Regions from separate parts of the Salinicola sp. RZ23 genome, predicted to be linked through region 4. Evidence: predicted binding sites of a transcription regulator. Region 4 holds the regulator's gene; each other region holds the start of a gene.
The links. Region 4 encodes sigma-54, which starts transcription at its own class of promoters, with help from an activator protein. Its sites were predicted from a motif close to TGGCACNNNNNTTGCTNT; they were not measured.
Positions count from the first base shown of each region.

Region 1 (5,083 bases), on a different contig from region 4:
GGGTGGCGAGCACATCGGCAATATCTCGCGCTGGGTGCTGGCGCTCGGTAGCAATGCGGTGCATCTCGCGCTCACCCTGCTGTTCATGCTGATCACGCTGTTCTTTCTCTACCGCGATGGGGTGGGCATGGCGCGCCAGCTGGATATCGTCGGCGAGCGTATCCTGCCGGCGCGCTGGCAGCGCTTCTCGCGGGTGGTACCGGCGACCATCAGTTCGACCGTGGTCGGTATGGGGCTGATCGCCCTCGGCGAAGGCGTGGTACTGGGTACCGCCTACTGGATCGCCGGGGTGCAGTCGCCGGTGGTACTCGGGGTGATCACCGCCTTCATGGCGCTGGTCCCCGGCGGCGCCCCGCTCACCTTCACGCTGGTCTCGCTCTATCTGATCGCCACCGGCCACCTGCCCAACGGCATCGGGCTGTTCCTGTGGGGCGCAATCGAGCTGTTCGTGGTCGACAAGACGCTGCGCCCGCGGCTGGTCGGCGGGCCGATCAAGCTGCCCTTCCTGCCCACCTTCTTCGGCCTGATCGGCGGCGTGAAGACCATGGGGCTGGTGGGGCTGTTCGTGGGCCCGGTGCTGATGGCCCTGCTGGTCGCCAGCTGGCGCGAGTGGCTGCACGACGACGAGGCCCCGGACGCCCCCAGCGAGGCGGAGCGCTGGGGCTACGGCAATCCGCGGCTGATCGCCCGTTATACCGGCCAACACCCTGACCGCTAGGCATCCCGATCGCTACGCGCCCTTATCGATGAGAGCAATGGGCGCTCAACTGTCTCCCCGCTCACGCCCCAGGGTGATGGCGTAGCGCTTCAGCTTGCGCACCACGCTGGGCTGGCTGATGCCCAGGCGCTCGGCCAGCGCATAGGTGGAGCCGTGGGTCTGGGCTAGCTGGGCCAGAATACGCTGCTCGTGGGCCGCCAGCGCGGCTTTCAGCCCCTCCCCTTCGCCGAGCAGCGCACCGCTCGCCGGTTCCGTCGGATGCTGCGACGGCGGCGCCCCGGCAGTGCCCGGCTCACCCCCCGCCGGGCCGCCGATCACACTGCTCTCCGCCGCCAGCCAGGCGCGCTCCAGCCAGTTCTCCAGCTCACGCACGTTGCCCGGCCACTCGGCGCTCATCAGCTCGGCCCAGGCCCGTGGGTGGAGCATCTTGTCATCGCCGTAGCGGCGGTTGAGCCGTTCCAGCTGGCGCTCCGCCAGCCCACGGATCTCCTCGCGGCGCTCGCGCAGCGGCGGCAGGGTCACCGGGATCACGTTGAGCCGGTAGTAGAGATCGAGCCGGAAGGCGCCCTCCTCCACCTGCCGCGCCAGATCGCGGTTGGTCGCCACCACCAGGCGGAAGTCGACCCGCCGCGAACGGGTGTCGCCGAGCCGGGTAAGGGAGCCATCCTGAATCACCTTGAGCAGCTTGGACTGCATGGTCAGCGGCAGCTCACCGATCTCGTCGAGGAACAGAGTGCCGTTGTGCGCCTGCTCCAGCAGCCCCGCCTTGCCCTGTCGCGCCGCGCCGCTGAAGGCGCCGGGCTGGTAGCCGAACATCTCCGACTCGAACAGCGACTCGGGAATCGCCGCACAGTTGACGTCGACGAAGGCGCCATCGCAGCGCCGGCTCCAGCGGTGCAGCTGGCGCGCAAAGGCGGTCTTGCCCACCCCCGACTCCCCCAGCATCAGCACCGTGGCATCGGTCGGCGCGCTGCGCTTGAGCAGTTGGGTGATCTCGCGCATCAGGCGGCTCTTGACCACCAGCTCGCCGGCCTCGGCGGGCGTCTCCGCCGGCGCCTCGTGGTGGCGCTTGAGATGATCGGTGAAGCGCTGCTGGAGCAGCGCGTACTCATCCTGCAACAGACGCAGATCGGTGAGGTCCCGCGAGCGGCTGATCACCCGCACCAGACGCCCGCCGACATACACCGGATGCGCCTCCGCGATCACCTGGCGGCCGGTGCCGGTGCGCTGCATCAGCTGCGCCGGCTGGCCGGTACGGATCACTTCGAGCGACACCGAGGGCGAGAGCACGCCGCTGGCCTGCAGCGCCTGCACGGTGGTCGCGCACAGCGCCTCCCGCGGCATGCCATAGACCGTCGCGGCGCCGGGGCTGACATCGAGGATGCGCCCCGCGGCATCGACCACGAACAGATGGTCCTGGGCGGTATGGACCATGGCCCCCAGGGTGGCGCGGTCCGCTTGGGCCTCAGACATCGGCGTCTCCGATTCGACTTTGCATCATTGATACGTCAATGAATCAACAGCGACAAGACATCAATACAAAAACGCATCAATGCGCGTCGGCAGGTTCGCAAAATCAATGGGTTACGGTTGGCACGCTTTATGCGTGGTGATGTCCGATCCCTCGACAATCACAACCCAGGAGATGGTATGTCCCACCAGCCTACGGATCGCGCCCCGCTCAACCAGCCACTGGGCGGTAACGAGATGCCCCGTTTCGGCGGCCCGGCGACCATGATGCGGCTGCCGACCCAGCAGAGCGCTGCCGGGCTCGATGCCTGCTTCGTCGGTATCCCGCTGGACATCGGCACCTCCAATCGCCCCGGCACCCGTTTCGGGCCGCGCCAGATCCGCGATGAGTCGCGCATGCTGCGGCCGTTCAACATGGCCACCCGCGCCGCACCCTTCGAGAGCCTGCAGGTGGCGGACATCGGCGATGTGCCGATCAATACCTTCGATCTCAAGAAGAGCGTCGGCATCATCGAGCGCTTCTACCACGAACTGCTCGGCCACGACGTCATCCCGCTGACCCTGGGCGGCGATCACACCATCGCCCTGCCGATCCTGCGCGCCATGGCCAAGAAGCACGGCCCGGTGGGGCTGATCCACGTCGATGCCCATGCCGACGTCAACGATCAGATGTTCGGCGAGCAGATCGCCCACGGCACCCCCTTCCGCCGCGCCGTGGAAGAGGGGCTGCTGGATACCCAGCGCGTGGCCCAGATCGGCCTGCGCGGCACCGGCTACGCCGCCGACGAGTTCGACTGGGGCCGCGAGCAGGGCTTCCAGGTGGTGCCCGCGGAAGCGTGCTGGCACCAGAGCCTGACACCGCTGATGGCAGAGATTCGCGAAAAGGTCGGCGGCGGACCGGTCTATCTGAGCTTCGACATCGACAGCCTCGACCCCGCCTACGCCCCGGGCACCGGCACCGTCGAGATCGGTGGGCTGACCATTCCCCAGGCGCTGGAGATCATCCGCGGCTGTCACGGCCTGGATATCGTCGGCTGCGATCTGGTCGAGGTCTCGCCACCCTATGATGCCCACGGCCAGACCGCGGTGGTCGCCGCCAATCTGCTGTTCGAGATGCTCTGCGTGCTGCCCGGCGTGAAGCGCCGCTGACGCCAACCAGTCGCAGGTCATCACCGTTCACATCTGAATTCACAACAACAATCGCCGCCGGCACGGCGGCAGGGTAAAACGTCATGATGCTGGATCTTATCGTCGTCGCGCTCTACGCGGCGGGCATGCTGCTCCTCGGCTGCTGGGGCATGAAACGCGCCCGCAGCAGCGACGACTATCTGGTGGCGGGCCGCCGCCTGGGCCCGGGGCTCTATCTGGGCACGCTCTCCGCGGTGGTGCTCGGCGGCGCCTCCACCGTGGGCACGGTCAAGCTGGGCTACGTCTACGGCCTCTCCGGACTGTGGCTGTGCGGCGCCCTGGGCCTGGGGTTGATCGTGCTCAGCCTGGTGCTGGCCAAGCCGCTGGCCAAGCTCAAGCTCTACACCATCACCCAGCTGCTCGAGCGCCGCTACACGCCGGCGGCCAAGAGCGTCAGCTCGGCGGTGATGCTCGCCTATGACCTGATGATCGCGGTCACCTCGACCATCGCCATCGGCACCCTGGTCACGGTGCTGTTCGCGCTACCCTCCTGGGTCGGGGTGGTGATCGGCGGCACCATCGTGGTGGTCTACTCCACCCTCGGCGGCATGTGGTCGCTGACGCTCACCGACATCGTCCAGTTCGTGATCATGACCGTGGGCATGCTCGGCCTGATGCTGCCACTGACGGTGCACTATGCCGGCGGCTGGGACACGCTGGTCGCCAGCGCCGCGCCGGGGCACTTCTCGCTCACCGGGATCGGCTGGTCGACCATCGTCACCTACTTCGTCATCTACTTCCTGGGCATCCTGATCGGCCAGGACATCTGGCAGCGGGTGTTCACCGCCCGTTCGACCCGGGTGGCCCGTTTCGCCGGCACCGCCGCGGGGGTCTACTGCCTGATCTACGGTGCCATCGGCGCGCTGGTGGGGGTGGCTGCCAGCGTGCTCCTGCCCAATCTCGCCGATCCCAACAACGCCTTCGCCGCGGTCGCCCAACTGGCGCTGCCGGACGGCCTGCGCGGGCTGATCGTGGCCGCCGCCATGGCCGCGATGATGTCCACCGCCAGCGCCGGCATGCTCGCCGCTTCGACCTTGATGACGAGGGACCTGCTGCCGGCCCTGGGCGGCGGGCCGCAGAGCGAGCGGGTCTCGAGCTACCGCCTGTGGACGCTGCTCATGGGGCTGGTCACCATCGTCATCGCGCTGCTGGTGGATGACGTGATCGGCGCCCTGACCATCGCCTACAACCTGCTGGTCGGCGGCATGCTGGTGCCGATCCTCGGCGCCCTCTACTGGCGGCGGGCCTCCAACAGCGGCGCCATCGCGGCGATGGCCGCCGGCTCGCTGGGGGTTGTGGCGTTCATGCTCAAGGATGGCCTGCTGGCCAACTCGCCGATCTACGCCGGTCTGGTGGCGAGCCTGGCGAGCTTCGTCGTGGTCAGCCTGCTGCGTCCGGATACTAGCCGCCCCGTGGCCGCCGAGACCCAGCCGGAGCAGCGCGCATGAGCGTGGCACACTGGCTGGTGCGGGCGCTGGAAGCGCTCGGCATCGATACCGTCTTCGGCATTCCGGGTGTCCACACCATCGAACTCTATCGTGGGCTTGAGGGCAGCCGGCTGCGCCACGTCACGCCGCGCCACGAGCAGGGCGCGGGCTTCATGGCCGATGGCTATGCCCGCGCCAGCGGACGCCCGGCGGCCTGCTTCATCATCACCGGCCCGGGGATGACCAATATCGCCACGGCGATGGGCCAGGCGCTCGCCGA
Region 1 is NZ_PZJK01000007.1:9,531-14,613, forward strand. It holds gene DOM67_RS06210 (AI-2E family transporter) at 1-718, shown strand, start outside; gene DOM67_RS06215 (sigma 54-interacting transcriptional regulator) at 764-2,191, opposite strand; gene speB (agmatinase) at 2,369-3,337, shown strand; gene DOM67_RS06225 (sodium:solute symporter) at 3,421-4,824, shown strand; gene DOM67_RS06230 (5-guanidino-2-oxopentanoate decarboxylase) at 4,821-5,083, shown strand, end outside.
Region 1: the regulator sigma-54 is predicted to act here: its motif matches at 2,310-2,327, upstream of speB (agmatinase).

Region 2 (5,083 bases), on a different contig from region 4:
CCGCTGATCGGCTTCTCCGGCAGCCCCTGGACCCTGGCGACCTACATGGTCGAGGGCGGCTCGAGCAAGGATTTCCGCCATATCAAGGCGATGCTCTACGGTGACCCGCAGACCCTGCACACTCTGCTGGGCCTGCTCGCCACGGCGGTGACCGACTATCTCAACGCCCAGATCCGTGCCGGCGCCCAGGTGGTGCAGATCTTCGACACCTGGGGCGGGGCGCTGTCGACCCCGGCCTATGAGGCGTTCTCGTTGGCCTACATGCGGCGCATCGTCGGCGGGCTGATCCGCGAGCACGATGGCCGCCGGGTGCCGGTGATCCTGTTCACCAAGAACGGTGGGCAGTGGCTGGAGTCGATCGCCGACAGCGGCTGCGACGCCGTCGGCCTCGACTGGACCACCGAGCTCGGCGACGCGCGGCGGCGGGTCGGCGAGCGCGTGGCGCTGCAGGGTAACCTCGACCCCAACGTGCTGTTTGCACCGCCCGAACAGATCGGCACCGAGGTCAAGCGGGTGCTGGAGAGCTTCGGCCACGGTCCGGGGCATGTGTTCAATCTGGGCCACGGTATCAGCCAGTTCACCAACCCCGATCACGTCACCGCCTTCTTCGACGCGCTGCATGAATCGAGCCCGGCCTATCACCGCTGAGGCGGTCGATGACGGCGTCGACGGCCTGCTGCTGTTCGATGCCGAGTGCCCGTTCTGCCGGCGCGCGGTGCGCTGGCTGCTGGCGCATGAACGCGAGTCTGGCGCCGGCCTGGTGCTGAGTGGGCTCGATACCGCGCTGGGGCGGCGCGTGGGGCACCACTTCGGGCGTGATCTCGAACGCTGCGACACGATCCGGTATGTCACCGGCGGTGAGCTTCACGAGGAGAGCGAGGCGCTGTGGCGGTTAGGGAGCCGGCTCCGCTCGGGCTGGCGGCTGCTGGCATGGCTGCGCTGGGTGCCGGCGCCGCTGCGCAACGCCGTCTATCGCGGGATCGGGCGCTATCGTCGGCGTCTGGCACCGGACAACGACGCGCGGCTGGAGGACGACCCGCGCTGGCGCGAACGGCTCGATGCCACGCTCTGCACGCGGCTGGGGCTACCGTCCACGCTTTGCGAGGTCAGCCGATGACACGACAACGCCGCGGCGCCTGGCGCAGGTTGGCCCTGCTGGCCGTGATGGCCTGGGCTATCGGGGTGGCCTGGGGCAGCCTGACGCCGGGGGCCGAGATGCCGCGATACCTGCCGTGGGACAAGTTCAATCACGTCGTCGGCTACGCCGGACTGACCCTGTGGCTGGGACTCGCCGTACGGCGCTGGGCCTGGGCACGCGCCTGGATGATCGCGCTCGTATTCGGCATCGTCATCGAGTATCTGCAGCTGTGGGTCCCTGGCCGCGCCGGCGGCGATTGGGAGGATATCCTGGCCAATGCGCTGGGGGCCACAGTGGCCGCGCTGCTCGGCGCGAGGATACGCCGCTGTCGTCGGCGACGCGCTGCCGCGGCCAGTACCGGCGCGCCCTGAGGCGCTTCCCCGTCGTCTATGCCAGGCACGTGGTAGCGCTGCCCCTGCCGCCTGTACTCTCTGCGCAGGCGTTGATCGACGTCTTCTTATCCATTGGTGGCATCGTCGCCATCACCGGTGGCTCGATTCAACGCTAGTGCCATCCCTCGACGCCTTCTTTTGGTGCGCAACGCTATCCCGCGCACGCTTTTGAAACAGAATGTTGCCCGTGTTTTCGCAGTTTGCGTCATGCCGAGAGTGTAGGTAGAGATCGTAAGCGTCCTAGGCGAGCGTTGAATCCAGGATTTTCAGGCGCTAGCGCGAAAGTGGAACGGACTTTGCTAATTTGTTTTGGGCATGCTTCGACATGCACTTAAATGACAACGCAAGGGAGTGGATTCCACCATGCGCCACAAGAACAAAAGCCTGTCTCTTCTCTCCGCTGCCGCATTGACGGCACTGGCGACGTCCCAGGCTCAGGCTGCCACCTTGGATAACGTGAAAAGCAACGGCGAGTTCAAGTGCGGCGTCAGCACGGGGCTCACCGGTTTCTCCTCTCCCGATGAGAACGGCAAGTGGACCGGCATCGATGTCGAAGTGTGCCGTGCCGTCGCCGCCGCCGTGCTGGGTGATCCGACCAAGGTGGTGTTCTCGCCGCTGACCGCCAAGGAGCGCTTTACCGCGCTGCAGTCGGGCGAGATCGATGTGCTCTCGCGCAACACCACCTGGACCGCTACCCGCGACAACTCGCTGGGGCTCAACTTCACCGGGGTCAACTTCTACGATGGCCAGGGCTTCCTGGTGCGCAAGGATCTCGGCATCAAGAGCGCCAAGGAGCTGGACGGCGCTTCCATCTGCGTACAGGCGGGTACCACCACCGAACTCAACATGGCCGACTACTTCAAGGCCAACGACATGCAGTTCCAGCAGGTCGCCTTCGATACCTCCGACCAGACCGCCCAGGGCTTCGACAGCGGGCGCTGTGACGTGCTCACCTCCGACTCCTCGCAGCTGGCGGCACTGCGCCTGCAGCTGGCCGACCCCAGCAGCGTCGAGATCCTGCCCGAGCGTATCTCCAAGGAGCCGCTGGGTCCGGTGGTGCGCCAGGGTGACGACCAGTGGTTCGACATCGTCAAGTGGACCCTGTTCGCGATGCTCGACGCCGAAGAGCTGGGGGTGACCAGCCAGAACGTCGATCAGATGCGCGACAACCCGCCCAATCCGGACATCGCCCGCCTGCTGGGCAAGGATGGCAACTACGGCGAGCAGATGGGTATCAGCAACGACTGGGCCTACAACATCGTCAAGATGGTGGGCAACTACGGTGAAGTGTTCGACCGCACCGTGGGCAAGGACTCGCCGATGGGGCTCGAGCGTGGCATCAACGCCTTGTGGAACCAGGGCGGTATCCAGTACGCACCGCCGATTCGCTGAGTGCGCGACGCCGCCCGCCGGCTGCCCGAGAGGGCGCTGGCGGCGCGGCTAGCTGGCGTTTCCTGACGTCGTCTCCCGGCCTGTGTGCCGGGAGCCGTTGCCGCTCACCGCTCGAGTAGAGACACGACTTCTCATGCTGCGTCCATCCACCTCGCTGCCACGCCGAGGGCAGGGGCCGCTGTGGCGGAATCCCACCGTTCGTGCGCTGATCGTCCAGGCCGTGCTGTTTCTGATCCTGGCCGGTTTCATCGGTTATCTCGTCCACAACACCCTCAACAACCTGGAATCCCGCGGTATCCAGACCGGCTTCGGTTTCCTCGAAGGGCGTGCAGGCTTCTCGATCCCGCAAACGCTGATCGACTACACCAGCGACTCCAGTTACGGCACCACCTTCGTCGTCGGCCTGCTCAACACCCTGCTGGTCTCGGCCCTGGGCATTGTCGCCGCGACCCTGATCGGTTTCGCGGTCGGCATCGCTCGGCTGTCGACCAACTGGCTGCTGGCGCGGCTGGCCACCATCTACGTCGAGATCTTCCGCAACATCCCGCTGCTGGTGCAGATTCTGTTCTGGTACTACGCGGTACTGCGGGCACTGCCCTCGCCGCGCGACAGCATGTCGCTGTTCGATCTGTTCTTCTTCAACGTGCGTGGGGTGGTGATGCCCGACCCGCAGCCGCTGCCGGGGTTCTCCGCCACGCTCTGGGCGCTGCTGATCGCAGTGGTCGCCACGCTGCTCTTCGCGCGCTTCGCCAAGCGCCGACAGATGGCCACCGGCCAGGCGCTGCCGGTCTACTGGATCGGGGCGGCCATCGTCATCGGCCTGCCGCTGATCGTGTTCCTGGCCAGCGGCGCCCCGCTGGCGTGGACCCTCCCCGAACTCAGGGGCTTCAACTTCCGCGGCGGGATCAACATCCTGCCCGAGCTGGTGGCACTGTGGCTGGCGCTGTCGATCTACACCGCGGCGTTCATCGCCGAGATCGTGCGCTCCGGCATCCTCTCGGTCTCCCACGGCCAGACCGAAGCGGCGCGCTCGCTGAGCCTGCCCGGTGGCATCACTCTGCGCAAGATCGTGATTCCGCAGGCGATGCGGGTGATCGTGCCGCAGATGACCAGCCAGTATCTCAACCTGATCAAGAACTCGTCGCTGGCCACGGCGATCGGCTATCCCGATCTGGTGGCGGTCTTCGCCGGTACCACCCTGAACCAGACCGGGCAGGCGATCGAGATCATCGCCATGACCATGGCGGTCTATCTGGTGATCAGCCTGACGGTGTCGTTCCTGATGAACCTCTACAACGCCCGCACGCTGCTGAAGGAGCGATGAGATGCGTGAATCGACATTTCGCACTCAGATGATCGAGGCGCGCGAGGCCCCGGATCAGCGCCGCGGGATCAGCGGCTGGCTGCGCGCCAACCTGTTCAACGGGCCGCTCAACAGCGTGGTCTCGGTGGTGGTGATCGGCCTGCTGGCGTGGATCCTGTGGCCATTCTTGAAGTGGGCGGTGGTCGATGCCAACTTCCTCGGCTCGACCCGCGCGGACTGCACCGGCAGCGGCGCCTGCTGGGTGTTCATCTCGGCCCGCTTCGAGTCGATCATCTATGGCTTTTACCCGGCCGCCGAGCGCTGGCGGGTGGATATCGTGTTCGCCTTGATGGCGGTGCTGGTGGCGTGGCTGGCGATCCCGCGGCTGCCCAAGAAGCGCCTGGTCGGCCTGTTTACGCTGATCGGCTTTCCGATCATCGCCTGGTTCCTGCTGCTGGGCGGCCACTTCGGCCTGCCCGAGGTGCCCACCCGCGCCTGGGGCGGGCTGATGCTGACCCTGACCGTGGCCACGGTGGGCATCGTCGGCTCGCTGCCGCTGGGGGTGATCCTGGCCCTGGGGCGGCGCTCCAAGATGCCGTTCGTCAAGAGCGTGTGCGTCATCTTCATCGAGTTCTGGCGCGGTGTGCCGCTGATCACGGTGCTGTTCATGGCTTCGGTGATGCTGCCGCTGTTCGTGCCCGGCAACGTCGAGTTCGACAAGCTGCTGCGGGCGCTGATCGGCATCATGTTCTTCTGGAGCGCCTACATGGCCGAGGTGGTCCGCGGTGGGCTGCAGGCGATCGGCAAGGGACAGAACGAGGCCGGGCAGGCGCTGGGTCTGGGCTACTGGCAGCGGAT
Region 2 is NZ_PZJK01000016.1:33,895-38,977, forward strand. It holds gene hemE (uroporphyrinogen decarboxylase) at 1-648, shown strand, start outside; gene DOM67_RS16910 (DCC1-like thiol-disulfide oxidoreductase family protein) at 620-1,117, shown strand; gene DOM67_RS16915 (VanZ family protein) at 1,114-1,509, shown strand; gene DOM67_RS16920 (amino acid ABC transporter substrate-binding protein) at 1,894-2,922, shown strand; gene DOM67_RS16925 (amino acid ABC transporter permease) at 3,056-4,246, shown strand; gene DOM67_RS16930 (amino acid ABC transporter permease) at 4,275-5,083, shown strand, end outside.
Region 2: the regulator sigma-54 is predicted to act here: its motif matches at 1,816-1,833, upstream of DOM67_RS16920 (amino acid ABC transporter substrate-binding protein).

Region 3 (5,083 bases), on a different contig from region 4:
ACGCCGAGCTTGCCGATGCGGTGATGGAGGAGGCCGGCAGGCTGGTCACCGCCGAATTGCTGCCGCTGAACGCCAGCGGCGACGCCGAGGGGTGCCAGTTCGATGGCGCCCGGGTGACCACGCCGCAGGGGTTTCGCGCCGCCTTCGCCGAGTTCGCCGAGGGGGGCTGGTGCGGTCTCGGCGGGGACCCGGCACTGGGCGGCCAGGGCTTGCCCAAGCTGCTCACGCTGGCCTTCGACGAGATGCTCTACGCCAGCAACTCGAGCTTCGCGCTCTATCTGGCGCTCAACAACGGCGCCGCACTGCTGCTCGACCAGTACGCCGACGAGGCGACCCGAGCGCGCTATCTGCCGCGACTCTACGCCGGCGAGTGGCTGGGCACGATGTGCCTGACCGAGCCCCACTGCGGCACCGACTTGGGGCTGATCAAGACCCGTGCCACGCCCAACGATGACGGCAGTTACGCCATCACCGGCAGCAAGATCTGGATCACCGGCGGCGAGCACGACCTCACCGACAATATCGTTCACCTGGTGCTGGCCAAGTTGCCCGACGCACCGCCGGGTGCCAAGGGCATCTCGCTGTTCCTGGTGCCCAAGCGCCGGGTCGATGCCGAGGGGCAGGCCGGCGAGGCCAACGGCGTGGTGTGCGGCGGTCTCGAGCACAAGATGGGCATCAAGGCCAGTGCCACCTGCGTGATGCATTTCGAGGCGGCGCGGGGCGAGCTGATCGGCGAGCCGCACCAGGGATTGGCGGCGATGTTCACGATGATGAACTACGAGCGGCTGTCGATCGGCATGCAGGGGTTGGGCCTGGGCGAGATCGCCTACCAGAGCGCGATCGATTTCGCCCGCGAGCGTCTGCAGAGCCGCGCCCCCGGCGGTGCGGCGGCGCCGGACAAGCCCGCCGACCCGATCCTGGTACACCCCGACGTGCGCCGCATGGCGCTGGACGTGCGCGCCTGGAACGAAGGCGGGCGGCTGTTCGCGGCCTTCGTCGCCCGTGAACTCGACCGCGCCCGTTACCATCCGGATGCCGAGACCCGTGCCCATGCCGAGGAGATGGTGGCGCTGCTGACCCCGGTGGCCAAGGCGTTTCTGACCGATCGTGGCTTCGAGGCCACGGTCGAGGCGCAACAGCTCTATGGCGGTAGCGGCTACTGCGTCGAGTGGGGCGCCGAGCAGTTCGTGCGCGATGCGCGTATTGCCATGATCTACGAAGGCACCAACGGCATCCAGGCGATGGATCTGGTGGGCCGCAAGCTGGTGCGTAACGAGGGGGCGTATGTCGAGCGCCTGCTGGCGCGTCTGCGCGCGGACCTGGAGGATGGTGGCGGCACCAACCCGCGCCTGCGGCCCTTCCATGCGGCTGCCGAGGCCGCTGCGGCGCGGCTGGAACGAGCGACCCGCCAGCTGCTCGAGCGCGCCCGCCAGGACCCGGCCGAGGCCGGTGCGGCGGCCCACGACTACCTGCAGCTGACCGGGCTCAGCGTCTACGCCTGGATGTGGTGGAAGGCGGCTCGCGCCGTGGTGCGTGGGCTCGACCAGGGCGGCGCCCTGGGTGAGGCCGACTATCGCGACAAGCTGATCGTGGGGCAGCACTTCCTCGACCGCTTGTTGCCGCGCAGCGAGGCCCACGCGCGCCAGCTCGAGGCGGGGGCGGCGGGATTGATGGCCCTGGGAGAGATGCGTTTTTGACGAACAGGCGCGCTGGCGTCGATGAGTATCGATCGGTGGTTTGCACGCTTTTGGGGCGCTCGTGATACGAGCGCCTTTTTTTGTATCCATTCTGGTGCATATGCCCCGGTGTCGGGCGGTGCTGCCAACGTCTTGACCTGACTCATGAATCTAATACCGAGACGAACTCCAGGCGCCTAGGGAAGCGCCTCGGGGCGCGCCCTGAGCGGTCATGACGCGCGCTGACGGTGCGCGATGCGCGACTTTTTTGTATACAAGGGTGTCGGCGCAGGAAAAAAGGGCACGGAAAATGCATGAGAGCCAGGGCGGGGTGCGCCGGCGGCGCCGGGCACCCATCCAGGGATTCTTCAGGAGCGTCTCATGACAACAACAGCCCTACGCAAACTGATCGCAACCTCCGCCCTCGCCACCACGCTGGCAGGTCTCTCTGCGCCGGTGCTGGCCGCCGACGATGGCCCGATCCGCGTCGGTATCCTCCACTCCCTCTCCGGGACCATGGCGATCAGCGAATCGACGCTGAAAGACGAGATGCTGATGCTGATCGACCAGCAGAACAAGGCGGGCGGTCTGCTGGGGCGCCAGCTGGAGCCGGTGGTGATGGACCCGGCCTCGGACTGGTCGCTCTACGCCGAACAGGCGCGCACCCTGCTTACCGGTGACAAGCGAGTCGACGTCATTTTCGGCAACTGGACCTCGGCCTCGCGCAAGGCGGTGCTGCCGGTGGTCGAGGAGCTCAACGGTCTGCTGTTCTATCCGGTGCAGTACGAGGGCGAGGAGTCCTCCGAGAACATCTTCTATACCGGCGCCGCGCCCAACCAGCAGGCGATCCCCGCGGTCGACTACCTGATGGGACAGGGCGTCGAGCGCTGGGCGCTGCTGGGCACCGACTACGTCTATCCGCGCACCACCAACAAGATCCTCGAGGCGTACCTCAAGGAGAACGGCGTGGCGGACGACGATATCATGGTCAACTACACGCCGTTCGGCTTCAGCGACTGGCAGTCGATCGTCTCCCGGGTCAAGGACTTCGGCAGCCAGGGCAAGAAGACCGCGGTGGTCTCGACCATCAACGGCGATGCCAACGTGCCGTTCTACAACGAACTCGCCAACCAGGGGATCAAGGCTTCGGACATCCCGGTGGTGGCGTTCTCGGTCGGCGAGCAGGAGCTGACCGGTATCGACACTGCGCCGCTGGTCGGTCATCTGGCGGCCTGGAACTACTTCATGAGCGTCGACAGCGACGCCAACTACGACTTCATCGATGCCTGGGTCGCCTACACCGGCAATAAGGACGCGGTGGTCAACGACCCCATGGAAGCTCACTACATCGGCTTCAACATGTGGCTCAAGGCGGTCGAGGAGGCCGGCACCACCGATGTCGACGTGGTCAAGGACGCGATCATCGGCGTGACCGTGCCCAATCTCTCCGGCGGTGCGGCGACGATGATGCCCAACCACCACATCACCAAGCCGGTGATGATCGGCGAGATCCAGGATGACGGTCAGTTCAGCGTGGTATGGCAGACCCCGACCACGGTGGCCGGTGACGCCTGGTCCGACTATCTGCCGGCGTCGAAGAACCTGATCAGCGACTGGCGTGCGCCGCTGCGCTGCGGAAAGCTCGATGTCGAGCGCATGGTCTGCGAAGACGGCGCAGGGACGAACTGATCGGGGGGCGGGGCCCGGCCGCGGCCATGCCGCGGCGCCCGCCGCCCGCGCACGTGCCCGCGCCGCCGTTCGGATGGCGCGGGGCTAACGGCAACGCAGCATGAGCGTTCCACCATGATGATGAATTCCCTCGGCGGGGACCGCCAGCGCGGTCGCAGGCTTTGCCACTCGCTGCTGCTCGGCCTGCTGCTGCTGTGCGCGGCGCTGGCCACCACGGCGTCGGCGGCGGTCAACGAGACACAGGCCAGAGCGCTGTTGCAGGCGCTCGATACGCGCAGTTTTCAGGCCAAGGGCGAGGCCGCCCAGGCGATCGCCGACAGCCAGGCGACCCAGAAGACGCGCTGGTTGCAGGCGCTGCTCGATGGCCGCCTGGGCAAGGAGCGCCGCGGTGAGCAGTTCTATATCGTCACCGACGACAGCGGCCGCGAGTGGCCGCTGATCGACGCGATCACCTTTGCCGATGCCGGCAGCGGCTCCCGGCGTACGGTGGATATCTTCAAGATCAACAACGCGCTGCGCACCCAGCTCCAGGGCATGATCGCCTCGCTCTCGCTGGCCGAGGGTGACGAGCGTGCACGTCTGGCGGCGGCGGACCGCTTGATCGGTGAGGTGAGCGCCGACAATGTCGAGAGCGTGCGCGCCAGCCGCGAGCAGGAAGAGAGCCAAGCCGTGCGTGCGCGTCTGGGTGTGGCGCTCGCGCTGTATGCCGCGCAGCAGGGCGACGCCGGGGCCCTCGATACTCTCGCCGGCAATCTCGACACGCGAGTACGCAACAGCCTGACGACGCTGGCGGCGGGTGACGGCGAGCTCGCCGCACAGGCGCAGCGGGTGCTCGACGGCATCGAGCGCAAACGCGCCTGGTACGACCGCGCACAGACGCTGTTCTTCGGCTTGAGCGCGGGCTCGATCCTGGTGCTGGCGGCGATCGGCCTGGCGATCACCTTCGGCGTCATGGGGGTGATCAACATGGCCCACGGCGAGCTGATCATGATCGGTGCCTACACCACCTGGCTGATCCAGCAGGCGCTGCCGGGGCAGCCGGGGCTGGCGCTGCTGCTGGCGATCCCCGGCGGCTTCCTGGTCGCCGGCGCGTTCGGCGTGCTGATCGAGCGTACGGTGATTCGCTTTCTCAAGGGGCGGCCGCTGGAGACGCTGCTGGCGACCTTCGGCCTGAGCCTGATCCTGCAGCAGCTGGTGCGCACGCTGTTCTCGCCGCTCAACCGGCGGGTGGCGTCGCCGGATTGGCTGCAGGGCGCCTGGCAGATCAACGATGCGCTGTCGCTGACCCTGAATCGCCTCGGCGTGCTTGGCTTCTGCCTGCTGGTGTTTGCCGCGCTGTGGGCGCTGATGCGCTACACCCGGCTCGGCCTGGAGGTGCGCGCAGTGACCCAGAACCGCGCCATGGCACGGGCGATGGGCGTGCGTGCGGCGCGGGTCGACATGCTGACCTTCGGGCTCGGGGCCGGCGTCGCGGGGCTTGCCGGGGTGGCGCTGTCGCAGCTCACCAACGTGGGGCCGAACCTGGGCCAGGGCTATATCGTCGACTCCTTCCTGGTGGTGGTGTTCGGCGGTGTCGGCAATCTGTGGGGCACCCTGGTCGCCGGGATGTCGCTGGGGGTGATCAACCAGGTGCTGCAGCCCTGGGTCGGTGCGGTGCTGGCCAAGATCATCGTACTGGTCGGAGTGATCCTGTTCATCCAGAAACGCCCACAGGGGAT
Region 3 is NZ_PZJK01000009.1:205,133-210,215, forward strand. It holds gene DOM67_RS10200 (acyl-CoA dehydrogenase C-terminal domain-containing protein) at 1-1,697, shown strand, start outside; gene urtA (urea ABC transporter substrate-binding protein) at 2,058-3,365, shown strand; gene urtB (urea ABC transporter permease subunit UrtB) at 3,480-5,083, shown strand, end outside.
Region 3: the regulator sigma-54 is predicted to act here: its motif matches at 1,976-1,993, upstream of urtA (urea ABC transporter substrate-binding protein).

Region 4 (5,083 bases):
ACCCTTTCGCGAGGCAAGGAATCCAGCGATGAAAACGCTAACGGCCGCCAATCTGGCCAAGAGCTACAAGGGGCGTCGAGTCGTCCACGACTTCAGCCTGACCCTGCGCCAGGGCAGCATCGTCGGCCTGCTCGGCCCCAACGGCGCGGGCAAGACCACCTCCTTCTACATGATCGTGGGGCTGGTCAAGTCCGACGCCGGCAGCGTGCACATCGACGATCGCGACCTGAGCCGCGCGCCGATGCACGAGCGCGCCCGCGCCGGCATCGGCTACCTGCCGCAGGAGGCCTCGATCTTCCGCAAGCTCAGCGTCGCCGACAACATCATGGCCATTCTGGAGACGCGCCGGGATCTCGACCGCGCCGGGCGCCGCGACCGCCTGGAGCAGCTGCTGGGCGATTTCCACGTCGACCATATCCGCGACAACCTGGGCATGTCGCTCTCCGGTGGCGAGCGGCGGCGGGTGGAGATTGCCCGGGCACTGGCCACCGAGCCCGCCTTCGTGCTGCTCGACGAACCCTTCGCCGGGGTCGATCCGATCTCGGTGGGCGATATCAAGAACATCATCCGCCAGCTGCGGGATCGTGAGATCGGCGTGCTGATCACCGACCACAACGTGCGCGAGACACTGGATATCTGCGACAACGCCTACATCGTCGGCGATGGACAGATCATCGCCGAGGGGCGCCCGGAGGCAATCCTCGACAATCAGCGCGTGCGCGATGTCTATCTGGGGCACGAGTTCCGACTCTAGACTCGAGACGCAAACTACCTGCGCTCGACAATTCGGCGTTAAAAATCGGCGGGATCGCCAGCCCGAGGTCGGCGCCCCCGTCAAAATGCTCATTTACACCCCGTAAACTGGAGCGCCAGACCGGTCCGTTTTCGCCGATTTTTGCCTTAGCTACGCGCCCCGGTATGGCCTTCGCTCGCCGACTTTGCGTACAAAGTCCAGCGTCGCGCCAAGGCCCTTCCGCCTCCCCAGCCCACTGCGTCACTCGCGGCGGGCGGCGCACCTCTCAAAGCCTCTGCACACCCAAGCCGAACGCACCGTGGCATATTTCTTGCATAAAGTTAGCGCTCAAAGCGTTGCATCCCACCGGGGCAGTCAGTAACGTAGGGTTAACCTATCGACGGCCACCGCGGCCCTTTCCCGTGTCCATGCCATGTCCATGAAACCTTCACTTCAACTGCGTGTCGGCGCCCAGCTGACAATGACGCCACAGCTGCAGCAGGCGATCCAGCTGCTGCAGCTGTCGACGCTCGATCTGCGCCAGGAGATCCAGCAGGCGCTCGAGGCCAACCCCATGCTCGAGCTGGACGAAGAGTATGCCGAGCAGGCGGCCAGCGAGACGCCCGAGGAGGAGTGGGCCAGCGATATTCCCGAAGAGCTCGCCCTCGACAGCGAGTGGAGCGACACCTATCAGGACATCGCCGCCAGCGCCGCCCCGGCCGGCGCCGACGAGTGGCCGGACCTGGAGCGCAACGCCGCCGGCACCACGCTCCACGACCATCTCGCCTGGCAGCTCGCCATGGGCGATTTCGATCCCCGCGAACGGCTCATCGGCGACTACCTGATCGACGCCATCAACGCCAACGGCTATCTCGAGGGCACCCTCGACGAGCTCACCGCGGGGCTGCGCGAGCAGCATTCGGAGCCGTGCACCAGCGCCGACCTCGAGCGCGTACTGCTGCGGCTGCAGCAGTTCGACCCCACCGGCGTGGGCGCCCGCGATCTGCGCGAATGCCTGCTGCTGCAGCTCGGCGCGCTGCCCGGCGATACCCCACTGCTGCCCCAGGCCAAGCGCCTGGTGCGCCAGTTCCTGGAGGCGCTGGCCGGCGACGACCGGCGCCAGCTCAAGCGCCGCCTGCGCCTCGACGACGACGAGCTCGACCGCGTCATCGCCACCATCCGCACCCTCGACCCGCGCCCCGGCCAGGCCTTCGACCACAGCCAGCAGGACTATGTGATCCCGGATCTGGTGGCACGCCTGACCCGCGATGGCTGGCGCATCGAGCTCAACGCCGAGGCGCTGCCGCGGCTGCGCATCCAGCCCGACTACGCCGCGCTGATCCGGCGCGCCGACAAGAGCGACGACAACACCTTTCTGCGCCAGCACCTGCAGGAGGCGCGCTGGCTGATGAAGAGCCTCTCCAGCCGCAACGACACCCTGTTGCGGGTGGGGCGCGAGATCATGGCGCGCCAGGTCGACTTCCTCGAGCGCGGCGAAGAGGCGATGAAGCCGCTGATCCTGGCCGACATCGCCACCAGCGTCGACATGCACGAATCCACCATCTCGCGGGTGACCACGCAGAAGTTCATCCACACGCCGCGCGGGGTGTTCGAACTCAAGTACTTCTTTTCCAGTCAGGTGGGGCAACGCGGCGAGAGCGACAGCGTCTCCAGCACCGCGATTCGGGCACGCCTGAAGAAGCTGATCGGCGAGGAGTCACCGCGCAAGCCGCTCTCCGACAGCAAGCTGGTGGAGCTGCTGGCGCAGGCCGACATCAGCGTCGCCCGGCGCACCGTGGCCAAGTACCGCGAGGCCATGGGCATCCCCGCCTCGAGCGAACGTAAGCGACTGTCTTGATTGGACTTTTAGAATTCACGCGAGCGCATGGCGATCAATCGTCCGCGATCCCTTTGCAGCGCGGAGAAAAGGGTTACAATCAGAGGTGCCACATAAGCCGCAACAGGAGCGCGCCATGCAAGTGAACGTCACCGGCCACCATGTCGAACTGACCGACGCCCTGCGGGACTACGTCGACGAGAAACTCGCACGTCTGGAGCGCCACTACGACAACATCACCAACGTTCAGGTGACGTTGAGCATCGAGAAAGAGCGTCAGCAAGCGGCCTGCACGCTACACGCAGCGGGCGGCGACATTCATGCCGAAGCCAGCGATATCGACATGTATGCCGCGATCGACGCCCTGACCGACAAGCTGGACCGCCAGCTGGTCAAACACAAAGAGAAGGCACAGGCCCGCGCGCAAGGCGCAGGCGCCCGCTAATTCCCCGATGATCACTCTGGAAACCATCCTGCCCCCCGAACGCACCCTCTACGGTGTGACGGGGGGCAGCAAAAAGCGTCTGCTGGAATTCTTCAGCACCTTCATCGCCCAGAATACGCCCAGCCTGGACAGTCAGGAGGTGTTCAGCCGCCTGATCGGACGCGAGCGGCTGGGCAGCACCGGCATCGGCAACGGGGTCGCCATCCCGCACGCCCGCAGCCCGCACTGCAAGACGCCGTTGGCTGGCTTCATGCGCCTCGAGGATGCCATCGACTTCGATGCCATCGATGGCGAGCCGGTGGATCTGGTGTTCGTGCTGCTGGTGCCGGAGGAGGCCGACGACGCCCACCTTTCGCTGCTGGCCGAGGTCGCCGGCATCATGAATCAGGGCAGCGTGCGCCAGAAGCTGCGCCAGGCCGGCTCGCAGCACGCGCTCCACGACACGCTGATCGACGCCATTCGCCATCATCAGGACAGCGAAGACGGATAGAGACTGCATGCGACTCGTCATCATCAGTGGCCGCTCGGGGTCGGGAAAATCCATTGCGCTGCAGGCGCTGGAAGATCTCGGCTACTACGCCATCGACAACCTGCCGACCAATCTGCTGGCGCCGCTGATCGACGAGCTCAGGGCCGCACCGCCGTCGCGGCCCAATGTGGCGGTGAGCATCGATGCGCGTAACCTGCCGGAGGCGCTGGAGCGCTTCCCGGTGCTGCTCGAAGGTGTGCGCGAGCGCGGCATCGACACCCAGGTGATCTACCTCACCGCCGACGCCAAGGTGCTGCTCGAACGCTACTCCGCCACCCGTCGTCGCCATCCGCTGACCCGCGGCAACGACATGACGCTGGCCGAGGCGATCGACAACGAGCAGGGCTATCTGGCGCCGATCCGCCGGGTCGCCGATCTGGTGATCGATACCCGCGGTCTCTCGGTCCACGACCTGCGTGCCCGCATCAGCGAACAGGTCGCGCGTCACAGCGGCGGCCGCCTCACGCTCACCTTCGAATCGTTCGGCTTCAAGCGCGGCGTACCGCTGGATGCCGACATGGTGTTCGACGTGCGCTGCCTGCCCAACCCGTTCTGGGACCCGAACCTGCGTGCTTTCGACGGCCGCGACGGCGAGATCGTCACCTTTCTCGAGCAGTACCCCGACGTGCACGCCATGGCCGGCGATATCCATGCCTGGCTGATCCGCTGGCTGCCGGCCTACCTGGCCAGCCACCGCAGCTACCTCACCGTCGCGGTGGGCTGCACCGGCGGTCATCACCGCTCGGTCTACCTGATCGAGCGCCTGGCGCACCACTTCCGTCACGACGACGTCGATATCCGTCTACGCCATCGCGAACTCGGGGTGCACACCGCCCTCTCCGATGACATGCCTGCCGAGCGGGGTGGCAATGCCGACGCGTGAACTGCGCCTGACCAACCGCCGCGGCCTGCACGCCCGGGCCGCGACCAAGCTGGTGCAGTGCTGTCAGCCGTTCGCCGCCCGGGTCGCGGTACACCACGGCGAGCGTATCGCCGACGCCGCCAATATCATGTCGCTGCTGATGCTGGCCGCGCCCTGCGGCACGCCGCTGGTGATCGTCACCGAAGGTGACGAAGCGGAACCCGCGATGGAGGCGATCACCGCGCTGTTCGAGGCCCGCTTCCACGAGGATGAATAGGTCCCGCCGATAGCGGCAATCCTTCAACGTCAATGCCCCGACGCCTACCGTCGCCCCCAGGAGCCGTGCATGAACTTCCATACCCGCAAATGGATCAAGCCCGAGGATCTCAACCCCAACGGCTCGCTGTTCGGGGGCAGTCTGCTGCGCTGGATCGACGAAGAAGCCGCGATCTACGCCATCATTCAGCTCGACAACGCCAACGTGGTCACCAAGTTCATCTCGGAGATCAACTTCGTCTCCAGTGCACGTCAGGGTGACATCATCGAGCTGGGCCTCACCGCGACCCATTTCGGCACCAGCTCGATCACGCTCTCCTGCCATGTCCGCAACAAGATCACCCGCAAGAGCATTCTGACGATCGATCGCATGGTATTCGTCAATCTCGATGCCGACGGCC
Region 4 is NZ_PZJK01000012.1:125,441-130,523, forward strand. It holds gene lptB (LPS export ABC transporter ATP-binding protein) at 29-754, shown strand; gene DOM67_RS12500 (RNA polymerase factor sigma-54) at 1,167-2,591, shown strand; gene raiA (ribosome-associated translation inhibitor RaiA) at 2,707-3,015, shown strand; gene DOM67_RS12510 (PTS sugar transporter subunit IIA) at 3,026-3,505, shown strand; gene rapZ (RNase adapter RapZ) at 3,513-4,427, shown strand; gene DOM67_RS12520 (HPr family phosphocarrier protein) at 4,414-4,683, shown strand; gene DOM67_RS12525 (hotdog domain-containing protein) at 4,753-5,083, shown strand, end outside.